One region of the Kluyvera sichuanensis genome, then DNA from elsewhere that is predicted to be linked to it. Evidence: predicted binding sites of a transcription regulator. Region 1 holds the regulator's gene; each other region holds the start of a gene.
The links. The regulator CRP, encoded in region 1, controls carbon source genes, mostly activating them, when cyclic AMP is high. The targets are predictions, from matches to a motif close to ATGTGANNNNNNTCACAT.

Region 1 (4,215 bases):
CGTAAATACCTGCATACCTACGACGAGGCGGTGCCGTGGAACCAGGTGCCCGGTACGTTTACGCCGTGGCAGCCGCTGCCGGAACCGACCGATGTGCTGTTCTATGAAGGACTGCACGGTGGCGTCGTTACCCCGCAGCACGATGTGGCTCGCCATGTTGATCTGTTGGTCGGCGTGGTACCGATTGTTAACCTGGAGTGGATTCAGAAGATGATCCGCGACACCAGCGAGCGCGGTCACTCTCGTGAGGCAGTGATGGATTCGGTGGTGCGGTCGATGGAAGACTACATCAACTTCATTACCCCGCAGTTCTCCCGCACTCATATCAACTTCCAGCGCGTGCCGACGGTCGACACCTCTAACCCATTTGCGGCCAAAAGCATTCCGTCGCTGGACGAGAGTTTCGTGGTGATTCACTTCCGTAATCTCGACCACATCGACTACCCGTGGCTACTGGCCATGTTGCAGGGTTCATTTATCTCGCATATGAATACGCTGGTCGTTCCCGGTGGGAAGATGGGGCTGGCGATGGAATTAATCATGACGCCGCTGGTGCAGCGTCTGATGGAAGGTCGGAACTAGCATCAAGACCAGGTAGCCCGGACGAGGCGCGCGAGCACCGACGCCGGGAATGGCCCCGGCGTTACTACGTTCGGCCGGGCTACGTCTGGCATGTAATCAGCCTTCAATCACTTCGTAAGAGTGAGTGATGTTCACCGCTTTTTCGAGCATCAGCGCAACCGAGCAGTATTTCTCAGCAGAGAGATCGACCGCACGCGATACCGCCGCATCCTTCAACGCTTTACCGGTGACGATAAAGTGCAGGTTGATGTGCGTAAACAGACGCGGGGCTTCTTCACGACGCTCGGAGGTGAGCTTCACTTCGCAGTCGGTCACGTCATTGCGACCTTTTTGCAGGATGGAGACCACGTCAATCGCGCTGCAACCGCCGGCGGCCATCAGCACCACTTCCATCGGGCTTGGCGCTTTATCGCCAGAGTTACCGTCCATCAAAATTTGGTGGCCTGAAGCTGACTCACCGAGGAAGGTTAACCCCTCAACCCATTTCACACGCGCTTGCATAATATTTAACTCCCAGGTTGCAATTTTCTTCTCAGATTACGCGCACATAACAATTCTCGCAATGGAAGGCGATCGACGTCATGCTGAAGCGAGACACCAGGAGACACACGGCAAAAGCTATGCTAAAACAGTCAGGATGCTACGGTAATACATAAACGTACTGCATGTATGCAGAGGACATCACATTACAGGCTGCGACCCTATTCGACAGCCGACTTCCCAGGTAACGGGAAGGATACTATTGCAACCAGTGGCTGCAATGTTTTTGCCGCTGGGAAGAGCTTATAACAGAGGATAACCGCGCATGGTGCTTGGCAAACCGCAAACAGACCCTACTCTCGAATGGTTCTTGTCTCATTGCCATATTCATAAGTACCCATCGAAGAGCACGCTGATTCACCAGGGTGAAAAAGCAGAGACGCTGTATTACATCGTAAAAGGCTCCGTGGCTGTACTCATCAAGGACGAAGAAGGCAAAGAGATGATCCTCTCTTACCTCAACCAGGGCGATTTTATCGGCGAGCTGGGTCTGTTCGAAGAAGGCCAGGAACGCAGCGCATGGGTACGAGCAAAAACCGCTTGTGAAGTTGCTGAAATCTCTTATAAAAAATTCCGTCAGCTGATCCAGGTTAACCCGGACATTCTGATGCGTCTCTCTTCTCAGATGGCGCGTCGTCTGCAGGTCACTTCCGAAAAAGTCGGTAACCTGGCCTTCCTGGACGTTACCGGTCGTATCGCACAGACCCTGCTGAACCTGGCAAAACAGCCTGATGCGATGACCCACCCAGACGGTATGCAGATTAAAATCACCCGTCAGGAAATCGGTCAGATCGTTGGCTGCTCCCGTGAAACCGTGGGCCGTATTCTGAAAATGCTGGAAGATCAGAACCTGATCTCCGCGCACGGCAAAACCATTGTCGTTTACGGTACCCGCTAATCCGGCCCAAAATGGCGTATTGTGAAAGCAATACGCCATTTTTGTTTTCCCCCTATGTGGCGCAGGCTGATTTACCACCCGGAAGTCAACTATGCACTGCGGCAAACGCTGGTGTTATGCCTGCCGGTTGCCATCGGGCTGCTTCTCGGCCACCTCCAGCAAGGTCTGCTGTTCTCCTTAGTGCCCGCCTGCTGCAATATCGCTGGCCTCGACACGCCGCATAAACGCTTTTTTAAGCGCCTGATTATTGGCGGCTGCCTGTTTGCTGGCTGTAGCCTTGCCGTACAGCTGCTGCTGGAACACGACATTTCCCTACCGTTGATTCTCACCGGGCTGGCGCTGCTGCTGGGCGTCACGGCGGAAATCAGCGCGCTGCACGGGCGGCTGCTGCCTGCCTCGCTGATTGCTTCCATCTTTACCCTAAGCCTGGCGGGTAATATGCCCATCTGGGAGCCATTGCTGCTCTACGCGCTGGGCACGCTCTGGTACGGGCTGTTTAACTGGTGGTGGTTCTGGATGTGGCGCGAACAGCCGCTGCGGGAATCGCTGAGCCTGCTCTATCGCCAGCTTGCCGAATACTGCGAGGCTAAATATAGCCTGCTGACCCAGCACACCGACCCGAGCACCGCGCTGCCGCCGCTGCTGACTCGCCAGCAGAAAGTGGTGGATCTGATTTCCCAATGCTATCAGCAGTTGCACATGCTTGCGGCTAACCAGCACAACGACTACAAGCGCCTGCTGCGCGCCTTCCAGGTGGGGCTCGATTTACAGGAGCATATCTCCGTCAGCCTGCACCAACCGGAAGAGGTACAAAAGCTGGTTGAACGCAGCCACGCCGAAGCGGTGATCCGCTGGAACGCCCAGACCGTCGCGGCACGCCTGAGGGTACTGGCAGACGATATTCTCTATCACCGCTACCCGACTCGCTTCAATATGGATAAGCAGATCGGCGCGCTGGAAAAAATTGCCGACCAGCATCCGGATAACCCGGTCGGCCAGTTCTGCGCCTGGCACTTCAGCCGTATCGCCCGCGTGCTGCGCTCCCAGCGACCGCTCTACCCGCGTGACCTGATGGCCGATAAACAGCGCCGCCTGCCGCTATTCCCGGCGCTTAAAAACTACCTGTCGCTGAAATCCCCGGCCCTGCGCAACGCCGCCCGGCTCAGCGTGATGCTGAGCATCGCCAGCCTGATGGGCGCAGCGCTGCACCTACCGAAGCCTTACTGGATCCTGATGACGGTGCTGCTGGTCACGCAGAACGGCTACGGCGCAACCCGCGTACGTATATTCCACCGCGCGGCGGGCACGCTGGCGGGGCTGGTGATTGCCGCCGTCGTCCTGCACTTCCATGCGCCGGAAGGGCTGGCGCTGACAGGCATGCTTATCGTCACGCTGGGGAGTTACCTGATCATCCGTCGCCACTACGGCTGGGCCACCGTTGGCTTTACTATCACTGCCGTGTATACCCTGCAGATTCTGACGCTGAACGGCGAGCAGTTCATCGTCGCCCGCTTTATCGACACCATCATCGGCTGCCTGATTGCCTTTGGCGGCATGATCTGGCTCTGGCCACAGTGGCAAAGCGGCCAGCTGCGGCAAAACGCTCAGGCGGCGCTGGAGGCAGACCAGGAGGCCATTCGTCTCATCTTAAGCCCCGACCCGCAGGCACCGAAGCTTGCCTACCAGCGGATGCGCGTCAACCAGGCACACAACACGCTCTTCAACACGCTGAATCAGGCCATGCAGGAGCCGGGCTTCAACTCGCGTTATCTGGCAGATATGAAGCTGTGGGTCACCCATAGTCAGTTTATCGTCGAGCACATTAATGCCATGACCACGCTGGCGCGCGAGCACAATATGCTGACGCCGGATCTGGCGCAGCAGTATCTGGAATCCTGTGAGGTTGCCCTTCAGCGCTGTCAGCAGCGTCTGGAGTACGATGAGGCGGGAAGTAGCGGTGAAGTGAATATTATGGAGTCGCCGGACGCGCTGTCCCACGGGCCGTTAAGCACCATGGAACAGCATCTTCAGCGTATTCTGGGGCATCTGAGCACCATGCACACCATCTCGTCGGTGGCCTGGCGACAGCGCCCCCGTCATGGCGGCTGGTTAAAACGACGGGCTAGCTAACGATTTTAGCGACCGCCTGAGCGAAGCGCTGCATCCCTTCGTCGATATCCGCCTCTTCCACCACC
Region 2 (4,215 bases), 1.1 Mb from region 1:
TCGCGGGCCTGTTCCTCGCCCTATAAGTACAGCGCCGGAGGGATAAGCCTCGTTATTCCTCTGGCCTGTAGCGCCTGGCTGACGGCATCAATATCCGTTGGCCCGGCGCTACCCCACGCTTTTGCCTCACCGTAAACGCCGTGTGCGTGAAAGGCGTTCAGACGCACGGGAATATCCCCCAGCCCGGCGATAAACGCGCCTAGTGGCTCCGCTTCCTCCAGATAATCACTGTGCCCCGGAATAACCAGCAGCCGTAGCTCCGTCAGCATGCCGTGCTGGGCAAGCCACTGAATGCTCTGTTTGATCCGTGCGTTGCCGCGTCCGGTCAGGGCCAGATGGCGGTCGCTATCCCAGGATTTTAAATCGACCATCACCCCGTCACACACCGCTTGCAGCTTCTGCCAACCGCTTAGCGGCAGCTCGCCGTTACTGTCGACGAGGCAGGTCAGGTGCGTCAGTGAAGGCGTAGATTTCAGCGTCTGGAAGAGGGCGATGATGAACGGTAACTGCGTGGTGGCTTCGCCGCCGCTGACGGTAATACCCTCGATAAACGGTGCGACCTGCGCTATCTGCTGAATCACTTGCTCCACGCTCATGGTTTGCGCCATCGGCGTGGCCTGCTGCGGGCACATATGCAGACAGGTATCGCACTGCTGGCAAACCTCCGCCTGCCAGCTGACTTTCCCGTCGTGCACGCTTAACGCCAGGTGCGGACACTGCGGCACGCACTCACCGCAGTCGTTGCAACGCCCCATTGTCCACGGGTTATGGCAGTTTTTGCAGCGCAGGTTGCAGCCCTGCAGAAACAGGGCCAGGCGGCTGCCGGGCCCGTCGACGCAGGAGAACGGGATAATTTTACTGACTAAAGCGCATCTGCTGTTCATGGCTCACGACACGAGGTTGACGTTCCAGGATACGCGTGTTGCGTGCGGCTTCTTCGCCCAGCCACGTGGTGTTGGTGCGGGAGCCTTCATCACGGTATTTTTGCAGGTCGGACAGGCGCACCATATAGCCCGTGACGCGCACCAGATCGTTACCGCTGACGTTGGCGCTGAACTCACGCATACCGACTTTAAACGCGCCGAGGCAGAGCTGCATGACCGCCTGCGGGTTACGTTTCACGGTTTCATCCAGGGTCAGTATATCGCTGATCCCTGCGGTGTAGTGGGCGTGATGTGGGGCGACGGTGAGCAGGTGGTTTATCGGGTCCGGCTCGTCGCCGTATGGCAGACGTGCGCCTGGTGTGGTGCCAATGTCTGAGCTGATGCCGGACTGTGCGTGGAGCAGTGCGCGCTGCTGCCAGCCGTACTGTACCGGCGTACGGGCGACGAAGGCGGCAAGCTCGGCGCTGATGCGGTAGGCCAGCTGATTCGCCTGCTCGTCTTTACCGTAGCGCCCGCTAAGCCCTTCGCGCTCGCACAGGATGTTAACCGCCTCGGCGAGCGAGTAAATGCCGAACATCGGCACAAAACGGTCCGGGTCGATCAACCCTTCACTCACCAGGAAGCTATTCTCAAAGAAGTGCGACTGCTCGTAGAGGAAGCGGCAGCGCGCATCGATGATATCGACTTGCAGCTGGCAGAAACGCGGTAACACGTTGGCAAAGAAATCATCGATCGATTCACTGCGTTGCGCCACCTGCTGGAGATTCAGGCGCACCAGCGTACTGCCGCCGCCGGCAAGCGGCAGCGAGTTGTAACAGCTTACGATGCCATATTGACCATTTGTGAATATTTTATCATTTAACGGCCCGTTGGCGATGTGCGGCTTACTGCACTCGCAGATATTTTGTGCTACCTGCAGCAGCAAATCATCGGAGGTTATTTCCGGGTCGTAGATAAAGGTCAGATTTGGCGCGACCTGCTTTAACTCTGAGTCTGCACGTAATATCGCGCGGGTGACTGGCGTATCAAGCGGGCCAATATTGACGTGCGTGAACGCATCAGGGAGCGTGCGATCGAGATAGCGCCAGAAACGTTTTATTCGAATATCAATTTCATCTTGTGTTAGAATTCTAACATAAGGCGATAACAGCGCATCAAGATGACCGAGGTAAACCGGCATCGCCGTCACGGAAGGGACATGGTGGTACAAAATGGTCAGCAGCGAAAGGGCATCGTCCAGATCTTTGGCTCCCTCCAGCTCCAGCCATTCAGAACCGTTAGCCAGAAAACGCGCGTAGTCCGGCAGGACGTAACGCGGCTTATACGGCGCATGCCCTTCATACATATCGCAAATGACGCCGTCGGCCAGCGCCGCCTGCGCTTCCTCAGAGAGTTCTGGATACGGCAGGGCGTTTTCGGCCTCCAGCGCCAGAAAATGACGTTTCTGTTCTGGGGTTAACACGGAGCTTGTCACAATTTGCTGGCAGTGTTGCAGCAGTGATGAATCATTCGATGTTGGCATGTTCAGTTCCTCAGACGAGCGATAGGCGAAGTGTATGAAAAACGATGAGGCCGTCTTTTGATCCCAGCAGTCGAACGGGTGCTTTAATTACCGTTTTCGGTTCCGAAATTTGATGTATGTCTCGTTATTGTTATGCAATTTTGTACGAAGTTTTCACTAAGTGTGATGAAAGTCGAAGTGTGAACGCGGGGCAGTGTTACAATAGTCACAGACCCGCAAGGTAACGATTTACACGGCAGTATGCCGTCGGAGAGAAAAATGACTGATTTAAAGGCAAGCAGCCTGCGTGCGCTGCAGTTGATGGATTTAACTACCCTGAACGAAGACGACACCGACGCGAAAGTGATCGCGCTGTGTCATCAGGCGAAAACGCCGGTGGGCAACACCGCCGCTGTCTGCATCTATCCGCGTTTCATTCCGATTGCGCGTAAAACGCTGAAAGAGCAGGGAACCCCGGACATCCGCATCGCCACCGTCACCAACTTCCCGCACGGTAACGACGACATCGATATTGCGCTGGCAGAAACCCGCGCAGCTATCGCTTACGGTGCTGACGAAGTTGACGTGGTCTTCCCATACCGCGCACTGATTGCGGGTAACGAGCAGGTTGGTTTCGACCTGGTGAAAGCCTGTAAAGATGCCTGTGCGGCGGCAAACGTGCTGCTGAAAGTGATCATCGAAACCGGCGAGCTGAAAGAAGAGCGGCTTATTCGTAAAGCGTCTGAAATCGCCATCAAAGCCGGCGCTGATTTCATCAAAACTTCTACTGGTAAAGTGCCGGTGAATGCGACGCCAGAAAGCGCGCGCATCATGATGGAAGTGATCCGCGATATGGGCGTACAGAAAAGCGTGGGCTTCAAGCCAGCGGGCGGCGTTCGCACTGCAGAAGACGCACAGCTGTTCCTGTCTATCGCTGACGAACTGTTCGGTGCGGACTGGGCTGACTCCCGTCACTACCGCTTCGGTGCTTCCTCTCTGCTGGCTAGCCTGCTGAAGGCGCTGGGCCACGGCGACGGTAAAAGCGCTAGCAGCTATTAATGCATTATCGTAGCCCGGACGAGGCGCATGCGCGCCGACTCCGGGATCTCCCCGGCGGCGCTACGCTTGGCCGGGCTACAGGAACGTAGCGCGGGCGCGAGCCCGCTGCATTTAACCTGATTAATCAGGAGGGTACCTTGTTTCTCGCTCAAGAAATTATTCGCAAAAAACGTGATGGCCACGCGCTGAGTGATGAAGAAATTCGTTTCTTTATCAACGGGATTCGTGACAACACCATCTCTGAAGGGCAGATTGCCGCGCTGGCGATGACCATTTTCTTCCATGATATGAGCATGCCGGAGCGTGTCTCGCTGACCATGGCGATGCGAGATTCAGGCACCGTCCTGGACTGGAAGAGCCTCAACCTCAACGGCCCGATTGTCGACAAGCACTCTACCGGCGGCGTGGGTGACGTGACCTCGCTGATGCTTGGCCCAATGGTGGCAGCCTGCGGCGGCTATATTCCGATGATTTCCGGTCGCGGCCTCGGTCATACCGGCGGTACGCTCGACAAACTGGAAGCCATTCCGGGCTTCGACATCTTCCCGGACGACAACCGTTTTCGTGAAATTATTAAAGACGTGGGTGTGGCGATTATTGGGCAGACCAGCTCGCTCGCACCGGCGGACAAACGTTTTTATGCCACCCGCGACATTACCGCGACGGTGGACTCCATTCCGCTGATCACTGCGTCCATTCTCGCCAAAAAGCTGGCGGAAGGTCTTGATGCGCTGGTGATGGACGTGAAAGTAGGCAGCGGCGCGTTTATGC
Region 3 (4,215 bases), 1.3 Mb from region 1:
CTTCGACTTGCAGATCGATCCCACGCAGCGCCTGTACGCCGCCAGGATAGGTCTTTGTCAGTTGCTCTAATTCCAGTGCAATGGTCATAGATTTTCGCTTACCTTACATTCTGATACTTGATATTTAGTTTTAATAAATCAGGAGTTGCCCTATATTAGCCCAACGCACTTCACTTGGTTACAAGCCTCCATGAAAGACATTGATACACTCATCAGCAATAACGCACTATGGTCAAAAATGCTGAGAGAAGAGGATCCCGGCTTTTTTGCGACACTGTCGCAAGCGCAAAAACCCCGTTTTTTATGGATTGGCTGTTCTGACAGCCGCGTCCCCGCCGAACGTCTGACCGGGCTTGAGCCTGGCGAACTGTTCGTTCACCGTAACGTCGCAAACCTGGTTATCCACACCGATCTCAACTGCCTTTCCGTGGTGCAGTATGCCGTTGATGTGCTGGAAGTTGAACACATTATTATCTGTGGCCACTACGGCTGCGGTGGTGTACAGGCGGCGGTTGAAAACCCGGAACTGGGGTTAATCGACAACTGGCTGCTGCACATTCGCGATATCTGGTTCAAACATAGTTCATTGCTGGGCGAGATGCCGCCGGAACGCCGCATGGATACGCTATGCGAGCTGAACGTGATGGAGCAGGTTTATAACCTGGGCCACTCGACGATTATGCAATCAGCATGGAAACGTGGGCAGAAGGTGATGATTCACGGTTGGGCGTACGGTATTCACGACGGCCTACTGCGCGATCTTGATGTGACCGCTGTCAGCCGCGAAACCCTCGAGCAGCGTTACCGCCACGGAATTTCCAACCTCAAGTTAAAGCACATCAATCATAAGTAAGGGAAATCATCCCTTGTCGCCCGGCCGAACGCAGTGACGCCGGGCATGTCCCGGAGTCGGAATTCCGCCTCGTCCGGGCTACCTGCAAACTTACTCGTCTAACAGCACCACTTTGCCAACGTATGGCAGATGGCGATAACGCTGAGCGTAATCAATACCATAACCCACCACGAATTCGTCCGGGATGGAGAAGCCGACAAACTCAACCGGCACTTCAACTTCGCGACGGGTTGGTTTATCCAGCAGCGTACAAATTGCCAGCGACTTCGGCTCACGCAGGCTCAGAATCTCACGCACTTTCGACAGGGTGTTGCCGGAGTCGATGATGTCTTCAACGATCAGCACGTCTTTACCGCGGATATCTTCATCGAGATCTTTGAGGATTTTCACGTCGCGGGTGGTGGACATACCGCTGCCATAGCTGGAAGCCGTCATAAAATCGACTTCGTGCGGAACCTGTACTTCACGGCACAGGTCGGCCATGAACATGAACGAGCCGCGCAGCAGACCGACTAACACCATTTCGCTACCGCTGTCTTTATAACGCTCGTTAATCAGACGACCCAGTTCAGCGATACGCGCCTTGATCTCCGCTTCCGGGATCATCACTTCAACAGTATGTTTCATTTAACTAACCACATGATTTTAAATGTAAATCACTCAACCCGTTAACCCAGAGCCGCGAGGTTGATCAGCAAGCGTGAAAGTATACCAGCAAAACGATTGACGCGGCTAATTCGATAATAAAGCTCAATTTGTGATTTCGATCACACTTGTTAAATCCTATAATGAAATGAAAGCAATAATTAACAAACAAACGGACACTTTTCTATGGCTGAAACAAATCATCAACGTCCAGGACTGCTCGGGAGGCTAACCGCCCTCTTTGCGGCATTCTGCGGCCTGTATTTACTGATTGGCGGCGTATGGCTGGTCGCGATTGGGGGTTCCTGGTATTACCCTATCGCTGGCCTGGTGATGCTGGGCATTACGGCACAGCTGTGGCGCGCAAAGCGTTCAGCGCTGTGGCTTTACGCCTTACTGCTGCTGGCAACCATGGTATGGGGCGTGTGGGAAGTCGGCTTTGACTTCTGGGCGCTGACGCCGCGCAGCGACGTGCTGGTTATCTTCGGCGTCTGGCTGATTTTGCCGTTTGTCTGGCGTCGTCTGGTGGTGCCGTCAAGCGGTGCCGTGGCGGCTTTGCTCGTCGCACTGATTATCAGCGCCGGTATCCTCACCTGGGCCGGTTTCCACGACCCCCAGGAGGTTAACGGCACGCTGAGCGCAGATGCGACACCGGCCGAGCCAATCTCCCAGGTCGCAGACCAGGATTGGCCAGCCTATGGGCGTAACCAGGAAGGCCAGCGCTTCTCGCCGTTAAAGCAGATTAATGCCGACAACGTACACAACCTGAAGGAAGCCTGGGTATTCCGCACCGGCGACCTGAAGCAGCCAAACGATCCGGGTGAAATCACCAACGAAGTCACCCCGATCAAGATTGGTAATATGCTCTACCTCTGTACCGCTCACCAGCGCGTGTTTGCCCTGGATGCAGCGACCGGTAAAGAGAAATGGCACTTTGACCCGCAACTCGGCACTGACCCGAGCTTCCAGCACGTGACCTGCCGTGGCGTCTCTTACCATGAAGCGACCGCCGCAAACGCGTCACCTGACGTGGTTGCCGACTGCCCTCGCCGCATTATCCTGCCGGTGAACGATGGCCGTATCTTCGCCCTCAACGCCGACACCGGTAAGCTGTGCGAGAGCTTTGCCAACAAAGGCATTCTCAACCTGCAAACCGACATGCCGGTCACCACGCCGGGCATGTACGAACCGACTTCACCACCGATTATCACAGATAAAGTCATCGTGATTGCCGGTGCGGTCACCGATAACTTCTCTACCCGTGAGCCGTCTGGCGTGATTCGCGGCTTTGATGTTAACAGCGGCAAGCTGCTGTGGGCCTTTGATCCGGGTGCGAAAGATCCAAACGCTATCCCGCCAGCAGGTTCGCATTATACCTTCAACTCGCCGAACTCCTGGGCGCCAGCGGCCTATGACGCGAAGCTGGATCTGGTCTATCTGCCGATGGGTGTCACCACGCCGGATATCTGGGGTGGCAACCGTACGCCAGAGCAGGAACGCTACGCGAGCTCAATTGTGGCGCTGAATGCGACCACCGGTAAGCTTGCCTGGAGCTACCAGACCGTTCACCACGATTTGTGGGATATGGATATGCCGTCCCAGCCAACGCTGGCAGATATCAGCGTTGACGGTAAGACGGTGCCGGTCATCTACGCCCCGGCGAAAACCGGTAATATCTTCGTGCTCGACCGCCGTAACGGCGAGCTGGTTGTGCCGGCACCGGAAAAACCGGTTCCTCAGGGTGCAGCCAAAGGCGACTACGTCACCAAAACCCAGCCGTTCTCCGACCTGAGCTTCCGTCCGAAGAAAGATCTGACCGGTGCGGACATGTGGGGCGCCACCATGTTCGATCAGCTGGTGTGCCGCGTGATGTTCCACAAACTGCGCTATGAAGGCATCTTCACCCCACCATCCGAGCAGGGCACGCTGGTGTTCCCGGGTAACCTGGGGATGTTCGAGTGGGGCGGTATCTCCGTTGACCCTAACCGCCAGGTGGCGATTGCTAACCCGATGGCGCTGCCGTTCGTGTCGAAGCTGATCCCACGTGGCCCAGGCAACCCGATGGAGCCACCGAAAGACGCGAAATCCAGCGGTACCGAGTCTGGTATTCAGCCGCAGTACGGCGTGCCGTTTGGCGTGACGCTGAACGCGTTCCTGTCACCGTTTGGCCTGCCGTGCAAACAGCCAGCCTGGGGTTATATCTCGGCGCTGGATCTGAAAACTAACGAAGTAGTGTGGAAAAAACGTCTGGGTACACCGCAGGATAGCCTGCCGTTCCCACTGCCGGTTCCGCTGCCGTTTAATATGGGTATGCCGATGCTGGGTGGCCCAATCTCCACAGCCGGTAACGTGCTGTTTATCGCCGCTACTGCCGATAACTACCTGCGAGCTTACAACATGAGCAACGGTGAGAAACTGTGGCAGGGTCGTCTGCCAGCAGGCGGTCAGGCAACGCCGATGACCTATGAGGTGAATGGCAAGCAGTACGTGGTCATTTCCGCAGGCGGTCACGGATCGTTTGGTACGAAGATGGGTGATTATATCGTCGCCTATGCGTTACCTGACGACGTGAAGTAAGCGTTAGCGCCGACCCCGGGGTCGGCGTAAACGCCTCGCCCGGGCTACGAACGTTGTGGCCCGGCCGATTTACTTATCAAACTTAATCGACAGCAACGAAGCCCTGGCCACATCCTTATACTGCCCTTCCAAATCTTTTG
Region 4 (4,215 bases), 1.2 Mb from region 1:
GATGCCGATACCGGTACCGAAAATCGCCAGCGCCATCATCCACAGGCCGTTTTCGCTCAGGCCAATCATCACAATGCACACCGCCCCCAGCGCATAGCTCACCGCCAGCACCCAGAACGGGTTGAATTTATCCATTAACACGCCGAGCATCAGCGCCCCCAGCGTACCGCCTACCTGGAACGCCGCCGTTACCCACGAGGCGTGCTGGAGATCGATACCGCGATGGTTCAGCAGGGTTGGCATCCAGCTGGAGAGTAAATAGATGATCAGCAGGCTCATAAAGAACACCACCCACAGCATCAGCGTGATGGTAAGCTGACGCCCGGCGAACAGCTGGCTGATGCTGCCCTTCTGGGTTGCCGCCGGTTCATCAAGCCAGAACTCGGCGTCGTCATAACGCTCGCCGGTCATGGCGCTCACGGTGCGGCGAATTTCCGCCTGCGGACGCTGACGACGCACCAGCCAGCGCGGGGATTCCGGCAGCACGGCCAGCAGCGCGAAGAACAGCACGATAGGCAAGACGCCGCCCAGCACCAGAATGCCGTGCCAGCCAATCACCGCCACCAGCTGCGCGCTAACGATACCGCCCAGCGCCGAGCCGAGGGTAAAGCCGCAGAACATCAAGGTGACCAGCGCGCCGCGACGGCGGGCCGGCAGGTATTCAGAGGTCATGGTGATGGTATTGGGCATCGCGCCGCCAAGGCCGAGGCCGGTTAAAAAGCGCAGGATGATTAAGGCTTCCAGATTCGGTGAGAACGCCGACAGCAGGCTGAAGAGGCCAAACAGCGCCACGCACCATTCGATAACGCGTTTGCGCCCGAGCCGGTCAGAGAGCGGGCCGCACAGCAAGGCGCCTGCGGTTAACCCCAGCAGACCTGCGCCAAACAGCGGTGCCAGATCGCCTGCGGTTAGCTGCCAGTGGTCGCGAATGGCTGGGGCGATAAAGCCAATCGCGGCGGTATCAAAACCGTCCATCATCACTACCAGGAAACAGCAGATGATGACGCGCCACTGCATCTTGCCGATCGGAGCGACATCGATGAGTGCCTGTAGTTCACGTCGTTGCGTCATAGGGAGGGCCTCGGTATATGCAGGTTATCCACGTCGCCGTTCACGCTTTCGCCAGAACGGCTCAGAGTAAGATGTTTATTTTTTTGCTTTTATGTTGCTATCTTGTGACATGTGAAATGAGTTGTACAATGGCATTTCATGCCTATCCATAACCTGGAGGTTATATCTCATGGCCGATTGGACGCAGAAGCTGAAGCTCCACCATCTGAAGATGCTGGTGGCACTTGGCGAGCAGGGAAACCTGACTCAGGTCGCTAAAATGATGCACATCACCCAGCCCGCGCTCTCAAAATGGTTAACCCAATTTGAAGAAGAGCTGGGCATCACGCTTTTTGAACGTCACAGCAAAGGGCTGCGCGTGTCCGAGGGCGGTAAGCTGCTGCTTCAGCACGCACAGCGGCTGATTAACGACATCGAACGCTCGCAGTTTGAGATGGAGCGTTTTAAACAGGGCGGCCTTGTGGGGAGCCTGAAAATCGGCTGCTCGCCGGTGGCGACCGACTGCGTCTCCCAGGCCATTTTCCCGCTGCTGGCCGAAATGCCAACGCTGCATCTGAATATTGAAGAGAAGGTGATGACGCCGCTGCTGCATGATTTGCAGTCCGGCGTCGTGGACGTGGTGGTTGGGCGTATTGGCGGCCGGGCGCTGGAACTGCCGCTGAATTATGAGGTGCTCTATACCGAACCGGTCTGTTTCGTGGCGCGAACCGACCATCCCCTCGCCCACCGCAGCCGACTGTCGTGGGAGGACCTGGCGTCATGGCGTTGGATAGTCTGGCCTAACGGCACGCCGATTCGCCAAAGCATCGACAACGCCCTGGTGGAAAACGGCGTCATGCTGCCTGAAAATACCATTGAGTCAGCCTCGATGAACGTCAGCGTCAACCTGCTGCAAAGCAGCGATATGATCTCAATTCTGTCACTGCGTCTGGCGGAGCGATACCAGAGCCAGGGCCAGCTCGCCATTCTGGCGCTGCCACGTGTTGAGCAGAAAGGCAGCGTTGGCGTATTCTGGCGCAAATCGAGCACGCCTTCGCTTGCGCTAAGCCGGTTTCTCCACTATTTGTCGCATCCGGTACAAATGGCGGAATAACGCCGGGCAGATGCCTGATGTTCGCGTTATCTATATCAGGTATGCTCAGATTTCATGATGTGATCGGTAGCACATTTCAGGGTTTAATTGTATGATGAATGCATTCCACCAAAGGTGAATCCCATGCTCAAATCGCTGAATTTAATCTGGCAATACCTGCGTGCATTCGTGCTGATTTACGCCTGTCTGTATGCCGGTATTTTTATTTCGTCGCTGCTGCCGATTACCATTCCCGGCAGCATTATCGGCATGCTTATTATGTTTGTGCTGCTGGCGCTGCAAATCCTGCCCGCGAAGTGGGTCAACCCCGGCTGCTACATCCTTATCCGCTATATGGCGCTGCTGTTCGTGCCGATTGGCGTGGGCGTGATGCAGTACTTCTCGCTGCTGAGCGCGCAGTTCGGCCCGGTGGTCGTCTCCTGTACCATCAGTACGTTGGTGGTGCTGGTGGTGGTGAGCTGGAGCTCTCACCTGATTCACGGTGAGCGTAAAGTCGTTGGTCGTGAGGGAGCGGATAAATAATGCTGCACTATATCTGGTGGTCTTTGCCGCTGACCTTAGTCGTCTTTTTCGCCGCCCGTAAGCTTGCCGCGCGCTTTAAGATGCCGCTGCTTAACCCGCTGCTGGTGTCGATGATAGTGATAATTCCGTTCCTGCTGCTGACCGATATTCCGTACGATCACTACTTTAAGGGTAGTGAAGTGCTGAACGATCTGCTGCAGCCTGCGGTGGTCGCCCTGGCCTATCCGCTGTATGAACAGCTGCACCAGATCCGCGCCCGCTGGAAATCCATCATTACTATCTGCTTCGTCGGCAGCGCGGTGGCGATGATCACCGGGACGTCAGTGGCGCTGATGATGGGGGCTTCACCGCAAATCGCCGCTTCTATTCTGCCGAAATCGGTGACCACGCCGATCGCGATGGCGGTCAGCGGCAGCATCGGCGGTATTCCGGCCATTAGCGCCGTGTGCGTGATTTACGTCGGTATTCTCGGGGCAGTATTTGGTCATACCCTGCTGAACCTGATGCGGATTACCACCAAAGCCTCACGCGGGCTGTCAATGGGCACCGCCTCGCACGCCCTCGGCACCGCTCGCTGCGCCGAGATGGACTATCAGGAAGGGGCGTTTAGTTCGCTGGCGTTGGTTATCTGCGGCATCATTACCTCGCTGATTGCGCCATTCCTGTTCCCGATTATTCTGTCGGTAGTGGGATAAAACGAGACAAATCACACATTTTTAATTGATGTTACACACGTTGCATTAACAATGAGATATTGATCACTAATCGGGGCGCTTGCGCCCCGTACACTACGATCCCATTACATTGTTATGAGGCACAACGCCATGCATCCACGTTTTCAATCTGCTTTTTCGCAACTGGCGGCAGATCTGCAGACCGCTATCGCTCCCCTGCTAGCCGATCCGCACTTCCCTGCTCTGCTGAGCGCCGAGCAGGTCTCTTCGCTTAAAACGGCGACGGGGCTGGACGAAGACGCGCTCGCTTTCGCGCTCCTGCCGCTGGCAGCAGCCTGCGCCCGTGCCGACCTGTCTCACTTTAACGTAGGCGCTATCGCCCGCGGCGTGAGCGGTACCTGGTACTTTGGCGGCAACATGGAATTCCTCGGTGCCACCATGCAGCAGACCGTGCACGCAGAACAGAGCGCCATCAGCCATGCCTGGCTGCGCGGCGAAAAATCTCTGCAGGCCATTACCGTTAACTACACGCCGTGCGGCCACTGCCGTCAGTTTATGAATGAACTGAACAGCGGGCTGGCGCTGCGTATCAACCTGCCGGGCCGTCAGCCGCATACGCTGCAAGACTACCTGCCGGACGCGTTCGGGCCAAAAGACCTCGATATCAAAACCCTGCTGATGGACGAGCAGGATCATGGTTATCCGCTCGAGGGCGATGCGCTGGCGCAAGCTGCCATTCAGGCCGCTAACCACAGCCATACCCCATACAGTAAAGCGCCCTCCGGCGTGGCGCTGGAGCTGCGTGACGGTACCATTTTCAGCGGCAGCTATGCGGAAAACGCGGCGTTTAACCCA

Region 2: a site for CRP is predicted at 2,514-2,531, ahead of deoC (deoxyribose-phosphate aldolase). Genes of this name have one in related genera too.
Region 3: a site for CRP is predicted at 1,609-1,626, ahead of hpt (hypoxanthine phosphoribosyltransferase). Genes of this name have one in related genera too.
Region 4: a site for CRP is predicted at 2,222-2,239, ahead of AB2B48_RS10155 (CidA/LrgA family protein). Genes of this name have one in related genera too.

Annotation. Positions count from the first base shown of each region.
Region 1 is NZ_CP162271.1:3,294,424-3,298,638, forward strand. It holds gene AB2B48_RS15975 (phosphoribulokinase) at 1-582, shown strand, start outside; gene AB2B48_RS15980 (OsmC family protein) at 679-1,083, opposite strand; gene crp (cAMP-activated global transcriptional regulator CRP) at 1,388-2,020, shown strand; gene AB2B48_RS15990 (YccS/YhfK family putative transporter) at 2,075-4,150, shown strand; gene AB2B48_RS15995 (bifunctional acetylornithine/succinyldiaminopimelate transaminase) at 4,143-4,215, opposite strand, start outside.
Region 2 is NZ_CP162271.1:4,426,253-4,430,467, forward strand. It holds gene AB2B48_RS21160 (NupC/NupG family nucleoside CNT transporter) at 1-26, shown strand, start outside; gene AB2B48_RS21165 (YjjW family glycine radical enzyme activase) at 21-884, opposite strand; gene AB2B48_RS21170 (YjjI family glycine radical enzyme) at 856-2,406, opposite strand; gene deoC (deoxyribose-phosphate aldolase) at 2,665-3,444, shown strand; gene deoA (thymidine phosphorylase) at 3,582-4,215, shown strand, end outside.
Region 3 is NZ_CP162271.1:4,606,738-4,610,952, reverse strand. It holds gene AB2B48_RS21950 (ABC transporter ATP-binding protein) at 1-88, opposite strand, end outside; gene can (carbonate dehydratase) at 191-853, shown strand; gene hpt (hypoxanthine phosphoribosyltransferase) at 944-1,480, opposite strand; gene AB2B48_RS21935 (glucose/quinate/shikimate family membrane-bound PQQ-dependent dehydrogenase) at 1,685-4,075, shown strand; gene AB2B48_RS21930 (hypothetical protein) at 4,145-4,215, opposite strand, start outside.
Region 4 is NZ_CP162271.1:2,063,390-2,067,604, forward strand. It holds gene AB2B48_RS10145 (MFS transporter) at 1-1,071, opposite strand, end outside; gene AB2B48_RS10150 (LysR substrate-binding domain-containing protein) at 1,241-2,164, shown strand; gene AB2B48_RS10155 (CidA/LrgA family protein) at 2,288-2,686, shown strand; gene AB2B48_RS10160 (CidB/LrgB family autolysis modulator) at 2,686-3,381, shown strand; gene cdd (cytidine deaminase) at 3,511-4,215, shown strand, end outside.